DNA from 2 places in the Arthrobacter sp. UYEF3 genome. Region 2 is predicted to be linked to the other one. Evidence: predicted binding sites of a transcription regulator. Region 2 holds the regulator's gene; the other holds the start of a gene.
What was found. The regulator HrcA, encoded in region 2, represses chaperone genes, less so after heat shock. The targets are predictions, from matches to a motif close to TTNGCACTCGNNNNNNNCGAGTGCNAA.
Positions count from the first base shown of each region.

Region 1: a site for HrcA is predicted at 1,480-1,506, ahead of groES (co-chaperone GroES). Genes of this name have one in related genera too.

Region 1 covers NZ_JBEPNK010000003.1:134,182-138,387, forward strand. Annotated here, with positions in the region: gene ABIB14_RS03220 (THUMP-like domain-containing protein) at 1-953, opposite strand, end outside; gene ABIB14_RS03225 (hypothetical protein) at 1,010-1,423, shown strand; gene groES (co-chaperone GroES) at 1,664-1,957, shown strand; gene groL (chaperonin GroEL) at 2,036-3,646, shown strand; gene ABIB14_RS03240 (DUF389 domain-containing protein) at 3,788-4,206, opposite strand, start outside.
Region 2 covers NZ_JBEPNK010000017.1:23,423-27,628, reverse strand. Annotated here, with positions in the region: gene ABIB14_RS12615 (16S rRNA (uracil(1498)-N(3))-methyltransferase) at 1-728, opposite strand, end outside; gene dnaJ (molecular chaperone DnaJ) at 731-1,858, opposite strand; gene hrcA (heat-inducible transcriptional repressor HrcA) at 1,954-2,967, opposite strand; gene ABIB14_RS12600 (DUF3097 domain-containing protein) at 3,247-4,101, shown strand.

The sequences.
Region 1 (4,206 bases), on a different contig from region 2:
CAGATGTAGGCGATGTGTTCGTCCAGCAGGTGCCCGTCAAGCTGGAGGGCGACGTCGGCGACCAGTCCCGCCCGGATCACGGCGCCGTCGGGCTCGTAGAGGTAGCCTTCCGCCGCGCCTATCGGGGCTATCGGCCCGGCGCCGAAGTCCTCAGCGCTGGTGAGTTCCGCGGCGCCGTGCGGGCCCAGGAGCAGCGCGGCGCGGCGGATTCCGGGCCGGCGGACAGCGTTGAACCACAGCGCCACCTCGGTGACGTCGCCGCCCACCGAGACCCACTGCGCCTCGCATTCCGCCGGCACCGAGGCGTGCGGCATGCCTGGGCCCATCTTCACGCCCACGGCGCGGCCGGCTGCGGCCAAAGATTCCACGAAGGACAGCGGAGGGGAAAAATCCTCCGGGTCCCAGAGGCGTTTGGTTCCGGAGCTGGAGGTGGTGCGGCGGGCCGGGTCGAGCCAGACGCCGTCGATCCCGTCCAGCGCAACAGTTGCGGCATCGGCATGGACCACGGCTGCGTTCCGGAAGGGGATCAGGTTCATGGTGGCGCAGGCGGCAGTGGTTTCGTCCAGTTCCACGGCGGTGACACTGATGTCCAGGGAGGCCAGCGCCATCGCGTCGGCGCCCAGCCCGCAGCCCAGATCCGCCACGTGGGCAATCCCGGCCGCAGCGAACCGCTGCGCATGCCGCGCGGCCACGGTGAGCCGCGTGGCCTGCTCCAGGCCGGCCCGGGTGAAGATCATCTGCCGGGCGAATTCGCCGAACTTAGCCTCAGCCTTGGTCCGCAGCCGGGACTGCGTGAGGACGGCTGACACCAGCTCAGCGGAATGGCCGGCTTTGCGCAGCGAGGCATTGAGCCGGAAGGCCTCTTCCTCGCGGTAGGGCCCCAGCGACGCCAGCAGCTCCCAGCCCTCCGGATTGAGCAGCGGGGCGATCTGGTCCTGCGTAGTCTCAGCCATGCCATCAAGCGTAGTTCAGGCACCGGACGCGCGCCGTGCCCGATAGGCTGGATGGCATGGATGACAGGCGCACCGACGACTTCGGCACGGCAGGGACCCGGGAACACCGGGACAAAGAATTTCCGGCCAGCCGGGGGCTGGCCCGCTTCGCCCGGCCGGCGCTGATCGCCGGCAGTGTCCTCGCCATTGTCTGCGTGGCGTTGCTGGTGATCATCTTCTTCCTCGATTCGTTTAATGCGACCGTGTATTCCGTGGGCGGCAAAGACGTGAAGGACGCCACCGATGAGGCGCGGGCCATCCGTGACACCTACGCCGGCGCCCGGTTGGGCGGCATCGTCTTCCTGGTCCTCGGTGCAGCGGCCGCGCTGGCCGGGGGATTCGTCATGTACCGCGAACGGAATGCGTCTGACCGGGACGAAGAAGACGACGACGGCCTGGACTGGGACTACGAGGACCTCGCGGGGGGCTAACCGGCCGCCACACCCCGTCCGGGGCCGCCGTCGGACGTTCACCCGGGGATGAACTTCTGGCACTCGCCTTGACCGAGTGCTAACTCCTTACATAGAGTCGTCATTAGCACTCTCCCTAGGAGGGTGCTAACACCCCGAAGCTTTATCAGCCAGGCTGCTGCCGGCACCGCGACGACGGTCTGTATGCCTTGGCCACACAGCTTTAATGTCCACGAATTTGCTGACGAAAAGGAGAGGTCATTGTCGGTCTCTATTAAGCCTCTTGAGGATCGTATTGTTGTCCGCCCGCTCGAAGCCGAGCAGACCACGGCTTCCGGCCTGGTCATCCCGGACTCCGCGCAGGAGAAGCCGCAGGAAGGCGAAGTCGTTGCAGTAGGCCCCGGCCGCTTCGAAGATGGCAACCGCGTTCCTGTTGACGTAGCCGTCGGCGACGTCGTCATCTACTCCAAGTACGGCGGAACCGAAGTCAAGACCGGCGGCAACGAGTACCTCGTACTGTCCGCCCGCGACGTTCTGGCGATCGTCGTAAAGTAACTCCCTTGGACCCCGCGCCGCCGCTCCTTCGCTTAGAACGGACGGCTGCGCGGGGTTCTGTCTTGAAAGGACAAAACCATGGCAAAGCAGCTCGCGTTTAACGACGCTGCCCGCCGGTCGCTCGAAGCCGGCATCGATAAGCTCGCCAACACGGTCAAGGTGACGCTCGGCCCGCGCGGCCGCAACGTCGTGCTGGACAAGAAGTGGGGCGCCCCCACGATCACCAACGACGGTGTCACCATTGCCCGTGAAGTCGAGCTGGACGACCCGTACGAAAACCTTGGCGCGCAGCTTGCCAAGGAGGTCGCCACCAAGACCAACGACGTCGCCGGCGACGGTACCACCACCGCCACCGTGCTCGCCCAGGCCCTGGTCAAGGAAGGCCTGCGCAACGTGGCGGCCGGCGCTGCCCCGGGACAGATCAAGCGCGGCATCGAGGTTTCGGTTGAGGCCATCGCCGCCCGCCTGCTCGAAAATGCCCGCCCGGTCGAAGGCGACCAGGTCGCCAACGTCGCTGCGATCTCCGCGCAGAGCGACGAGATCGGCGAGCTGCTGGCCGAGGCGTTCGGCAAGGTCGGCAAGGATGGTGTGATCACCATTGAGGAGTCCTCCACCACGCAGACCGAACTGGTCCTCACCGAGGGCATGCAGTTCGACAAGGGCTACCTGTCCCCGTACTTCGTCACCGACGCTGAACGCCAGGAAGCGGTGCTCGAGGACGCTTTGATCCTGATCAACCAGGGCAAGATCTCCTCGGTCCAGGACTTCCTGCCGCTGCTGGAGAAGGCGCTGCAGAGCTCCAAGCCGCTCTTCATCATTGCTGAAGATGTCGACGGCGAGGCCCTCTCCACGCTGATCGTCAACCGCATCCGCGGCACCCTGAACGTCGTGGCCGTCAAGGCACCGGGCTTCGGCGACCGCCGCAAGGCCATGCTGCAGGACATTGCGACCCTCACGGGCGCCCAGGTTGTCTCCCCGGAACTGGGTCTCAGCCTGGACACCGTTGGACTTGAGGTGCTGGGCACCGCCCGCCGCATCACCGTGACGAAGGACAACACAACCATCGTCGACGGCGCCGGTTCGGCAGAGGACGTCGCGGCCCGGGTTGCCCAGCTGCGTGCCGAGCTGACCCGCACCGACTCCGACTGGGACAAGGAAAAGCTGCAGGAACGCCTGGCCAAGCTGGCCGGCGGCATCGGCGTGATCAAGGTCGGCGCAGCCACCGAGGTCGAGCTGAAGGAAAAGAAGCACCGCATCGAGGACGCCGTGTCCTCGACCCGCGCTGCCCTGGAAGAGGGCATCGTGGCCGGCGGCGGCTCCGCTCTCATCCACGCCCTCAAGGCGCTCGATGAGGATCCCGCCGTCCAGGCGCTCGAAGGTGACGCGGCTGCTGCTGTCGGCATCGTCCGCCGGGCACTGACCCAGCCGCTGCGCTGGATCGCCCAGAACGCGGGCTTCGACGGTTACGTCGTCGTCGCCAAGGTGGCCGAATCCGCCAACAACCAGGGCTTCAACGCCAAGACCGGCGAGTACGAAGACCTGATCGCTGCCGGCGTGATCGACCCCGTCAAGGTGACGCGTGCGGCCCTCCGCAACGCAGCGTCCATCGCGGCTCTGGTACTCACCACCGAAACCCTCGTGGTGGAGAAGCCGGCCGACGAAAATGAACACGCAGGGCACCAGCACTAAGCCTTCGCGCAACAAGGACCGGGTCAGCGTCAGCTGGTCCGGTCCTTTTTGTCTGCGGTCTTTGTCTGCGGCCTCTGTCTGCCGACGTTTTGTCTGCGGCGCTCTGACTCAGGCGTTCTGCCTTCCCGGCGGCGGTTTCGCTCAGCGGCTCTTCGGCTGTGCCCTCCGCCGCAGCCGAAGGGCCGCGTCACGCGGCAGGCGTCTGGTGATCACACGGTAATACAACAACACCGCCACCGCCGAGACCACGATCCCGATCAGGTTCACAAAGAGCTGGAGCGCGGAGCCCGCGGCCTTTTGATACTCGCCCAGCACCAGTGCCACCGCCACGTAGCCTGCCGCGGGGACCGTGGTCACCGAGATAAAGACGCCGATCAGGGCGGCCGACCGCCTGCTGATCACGGACAACATTCCGGCCGTACCGGCCAGCAAGGCGACGATCAGGGAGTAGGGCCCCGGATGGTAGATGAACTCCACTGCCGAGCCGCGGTCCAGGGCATCGGCGGGAAAGAGCCCGAGCGGGACGGAGAGCCAGGCGGTGAGGGCGGCCGCCAGCATGG
Region 2 (4,206 bases):
GCGGGTCCGGCGGTGGAGGAGCGCAGCACGTGGCGGCCCAGCAGCGCGGTCACGGCTCCGGCGTCGCACAGCCTCGTGACCTCGCGGGGGCTGATGCCGCCCTCGGGTCCCACAATCAGCAGCACCTCGCGGGGGCTCCCGGCGTCGAGGTCCTGGTGCCAGGCTTCCAGCACCTGGCGCAACGGCCGCACCGCGTCTTCGTGCAGGATCACGGCCAGCTCCGCGGAAGCGACGGCAGCCTGCAGGCCGGCTCCGTCGACGGCGGCGCGGACCTCCGGGATCCAGGCGCGGCGCGCCTGCTTCGCGGCAGCCGTCACCACCGACTGCCATTTGGCGTGCGCCTTCGCCGCACGTTCTGGCTTCCACCGCACGATTGACCGCTCCGCCTGCCAGGGGACGACGGCGTCGATCCCCAGTTCCGTGGCGGTTTCGGCGCCGAGCTCGTCGCGGTCCCCCTTGGCCAGCGCCTGCACGAGGACCAGCCTGACGTCAGGCCGGGCCTCCGTGCTGACCCCGCTGCACCGAACCGTCAGCTCCTGGGGCGCGACGGCCGTGACGGTGCCGGTGATGCGCGTGCCCGCGCCGTCGGCGATGTCGACCGCCTCCCCGACGGCCAGCCGCTTGACGGTCACCGCGTGGCGCGCTTCGGCGCCTTCGAGGACGAACGTGGAGCCCGGGACCTGCTGGGCCAGGCTTCCTGCCGGGCTGAAGAAGACGGGGTTACTCACCGCTACAGGTTACCGAGCCGGTCCCGCAGCTTCGCGAAGACGCCGCCGCTGGCGGCCAGCTTCCCCTCGGTGTACTGCTCGCCGCGGAGTTTGGCCAGCTGCCGCAGCAGGTCTTCCTGGGCGGCGTCGAGCTTGGCCGGGGTATCCACCTGCAGGTGGACCTTGAGGTCGCCGCGGCCGTGGCCGCGCAGGTGCGTGACGCCCAGGCCGCGGAGCGTGATCATCTCGCCCGACTGGGTACCCGCCTTGACGTCGATTTCCTGTTGGCCGTCGAACGTATCGAGGGTCAGCTCAGTTCCCAGCGCTGCCGCGGTCATCGGGATGTTGAGACTGGCGTGCAGGTCGTCACCCTCCCGCACGTAGGTGGCGTCGTTGTTGACCCGGATCTCCACGTACAGGTCGCCGGACGGACCGCCGGCAGGTCCCGCCTCGCCCTGGCCGGAGAGCTGGATGCGTGTGCCGGTGGCGACGCCGGCTGGGACCTTCACGGTGAGCGAGCGTCGGCTGCGGATGCGGCCCTGGCCGGCGCACTCGTTGCACGGGTCCTTGATCACGGTGCCGAAGCCCTCGCAGCTGCCGCAGGGTGCCGTTGTCATGACCTGGCCGAGGATGGAGCGCACGGCGCGCTGGACCTGGCCGCTGCCGCCGCAGATGTCGCATCGTTCGGGGTGGGTTCCCGGGCGGCAGCACGAGCCTTCACACGTAGGGCAGGTGACAGCGGTGTCCACTTCAAGCTTCTTGTTGACGCCGAAGACGGCGTCACGGAGCTCGATCCGGACGCTGATCAAGGCGTCCTGGCCGCGCCGGACGCGGGACGCGGGACCGCCCTGGCCCCCTGCGCCGCCGAAGAACGTCTCAAAGATGTCCTGGAAGGCGAAGCCCTGGCCGGCGTACCCGCCGCCGAAGCCGTTGTCGTTACCGTTCTCGTTGCCCGTGGTGTCGTAGACCCGGCGCTTCTGCGGGTCGGAGAGCACCTCATAGGCGTGCGTGACCGCTTTGAAGCGGTCGGAGGCGTCGTCGCCGGGGTTCACATCCGGGTGCAGGGTCCGCGCCAGCTTGCGGTAGGCCTTCTTGATTTCTTCCCCCGTCGCTTCGCGGGAGACTCCAAGAACGTCGTAGTGGCTGCTCAAAATGTGTATCTCTTCCTGGTTGTGCTGCCGGTAATCGGCAAGAAGTCTGGTGTCTGGGGGTTGGTGTCCGGGATTTGATGCCCGGGCCGGATCCTTTAGGGCCCGAGGATCCTTGACAGGTACCGGGCCACCGCGCGGACGGCCGCCATGGTGGTGGGATAGTCCATCCGGGTGGGTCCCAGCACCCCGACCTTGGCCGTGGCGTCCGGGCCGTAGCCGGTGGCCACCACTGAAGCTTCGGAAAGCCCGTCATACGGGTTCTCCCGGCCGATGCTTACAGTGACGCCGCGCGGATCCTGCGCCATGTCACTGAGCAGCCGCAGCATCACCACCTGTTCCTCGAGTGCCTCGAGGACGGGCCCGATGCTCAGCGGGAAGTCCACGTTGGAGCGGGCCAGGTTGGCCGTCCCCGCCATAACCATCCGTTCCTCCCTGCTGCTCGCGGCCAGCGACTCGAGTCCCCGGGCAAGGGCGTGGGCGGCGCCGCGGCGAACCGGCGGACAGCTGTCCGCCACGGCCTGCAACGACTGCGCCAGCAGGCTCAGCGGGGTGCCGGAAAGCCTGCCCAGGAACAAGGTCCGTAGTTCCGCGAGGGCATCGTCACCGACGTCCTGGCCGACGTCGATCACCCGCTGCTCCACTTTGCCGCTGTCCACAATCAGCACCGTCAGCACCTTGCGGGGGGCCAGGAGCACGAACTCAATGTGCCGGACGCGGGCCCGGCTCCGGAGCGGATACTGCACGACGGCGACCTGGTTGGTCAGCTGCGCCAGCAGCCGCACGGTGCGGTCCAGCACATCGTCAAGGTCGTCGGAACCCTCCAGCAGGGCCTGGATGGCGCGGCGCTCCGCCGGAGACAGCGGTTTGACGGCCGAAATCTGGTCCACGAACAGGCGGTAGCCCTTGTCGGTGGGGATCCGGCCCGCGCTGGTGTGCGGCGCCGTAATCAGGCCCTCGTCTTCCAGTGCAGCCATGTCATTGCGGATCGTGGCGCTGGAGACGCCCAGATGGTGCCGCTCCACCAGCGCCTTGGATCCTACGGGTTCACGGGAATGAACGTAGTCCTCGACGATGGCGCGCAGTACTTCGAGTTTCCGTGGCTCGCTCACGCTCCACCTCCAATCGACCGATATCCTGTCCCGGGTGCCGGGCGAGCGGGACGAACCGGCCCGACAACACCGCGCCCGAAAACACCGCGGTTAGCACTCGACATGTCTAAGTGCTAACCAGTCTAATATGAGTCACGCGTTGTTAGCATTGGATTCGCTGCGGGCCCGGCCGCCGGACCGGTGTTTCCGGACACACGGCGGGCCGCGCGGCCGTTCCCGGCCCCAGAATTTTCCAGTATAAATATCCGCAATTCCCGAGTGCAAAGCAGTGTGTAGCCGATGTCATACCAGAATTGGGGCCCGCAAGAGCTCTCCGCCCCCGGCAGGGCACAGTTGCCGGAAATTCCGGTGGAACGCGGCATGGTGCTGGAAGATGTTCAATCCGGCTGGGTCGGCGCAGTGACCCGGGTGGAGAAGTCGGGCGGCATGCACGTGGTGGCCCTTGAGGACCGGCGGGGCAAGTCCCGCTCCTTCCGGCTGGGCTTCGGCTTCCTGCTCGACGGCCAGCCGGTCCGGTTGATGCCGCCCGCGCCGCGGCTACCCGCCGCTGCCACCGGCGGCGGAGCGCGCACCGCCTCCGGATCGGTCCGGGTGGCCGGCCAGCGCGCCCAGGTCGCCAAAGCCAGCCGGATCTGGGTGGAAGGCAAGCACGACGCCGAACTCGTCGAAAGAGTCTGGGGCGACGACCTCCGGGTCGAGGGCATCGTCGTCGAGCCGCTGCATGGCATCGACGACCTCGCTGCCGCCGTGAAGGAGTTCGGGCCCGGCCCGGGCCGCCGCCTCGGCGTGCTGGTGGACCACCTCGTGCCAGACTCGAAGGAATCCCGGATCGCCGACGCGGTCATGGCCGCCCCCGGTGCCGCCGGCAACGTGCTGATCGTCGGGCACCCCTATGTTGATGTCTGGCAAGCCATTCGACCGGCCGTCCTGGGGATCGAACGGTGGCCGGTGATTCCGCGCGGCATTGACTGGAAGACCGGCATCCTGACGGCGTTTGGCTGGCCACACAGCACGAAGGAGGACATCGGCCTGGGCTGGCAGAAGCTCCTCGGCGCCGTCCGCAGCTACGCGGACCTGGAGCCGTCCCTCCTAGGCCGGGTGGAAGAGGTCATCGACTTCCTCACGGTGCCCTAAAGCCCTCTCCGTACTTCGTTTCACCGTCCGTGCCAGTATTCTTGAAACGACGGCCGCTGCCTTTTGTTATGGCCGCGGCTCGTACCGGCACCAACGCTCCATCGC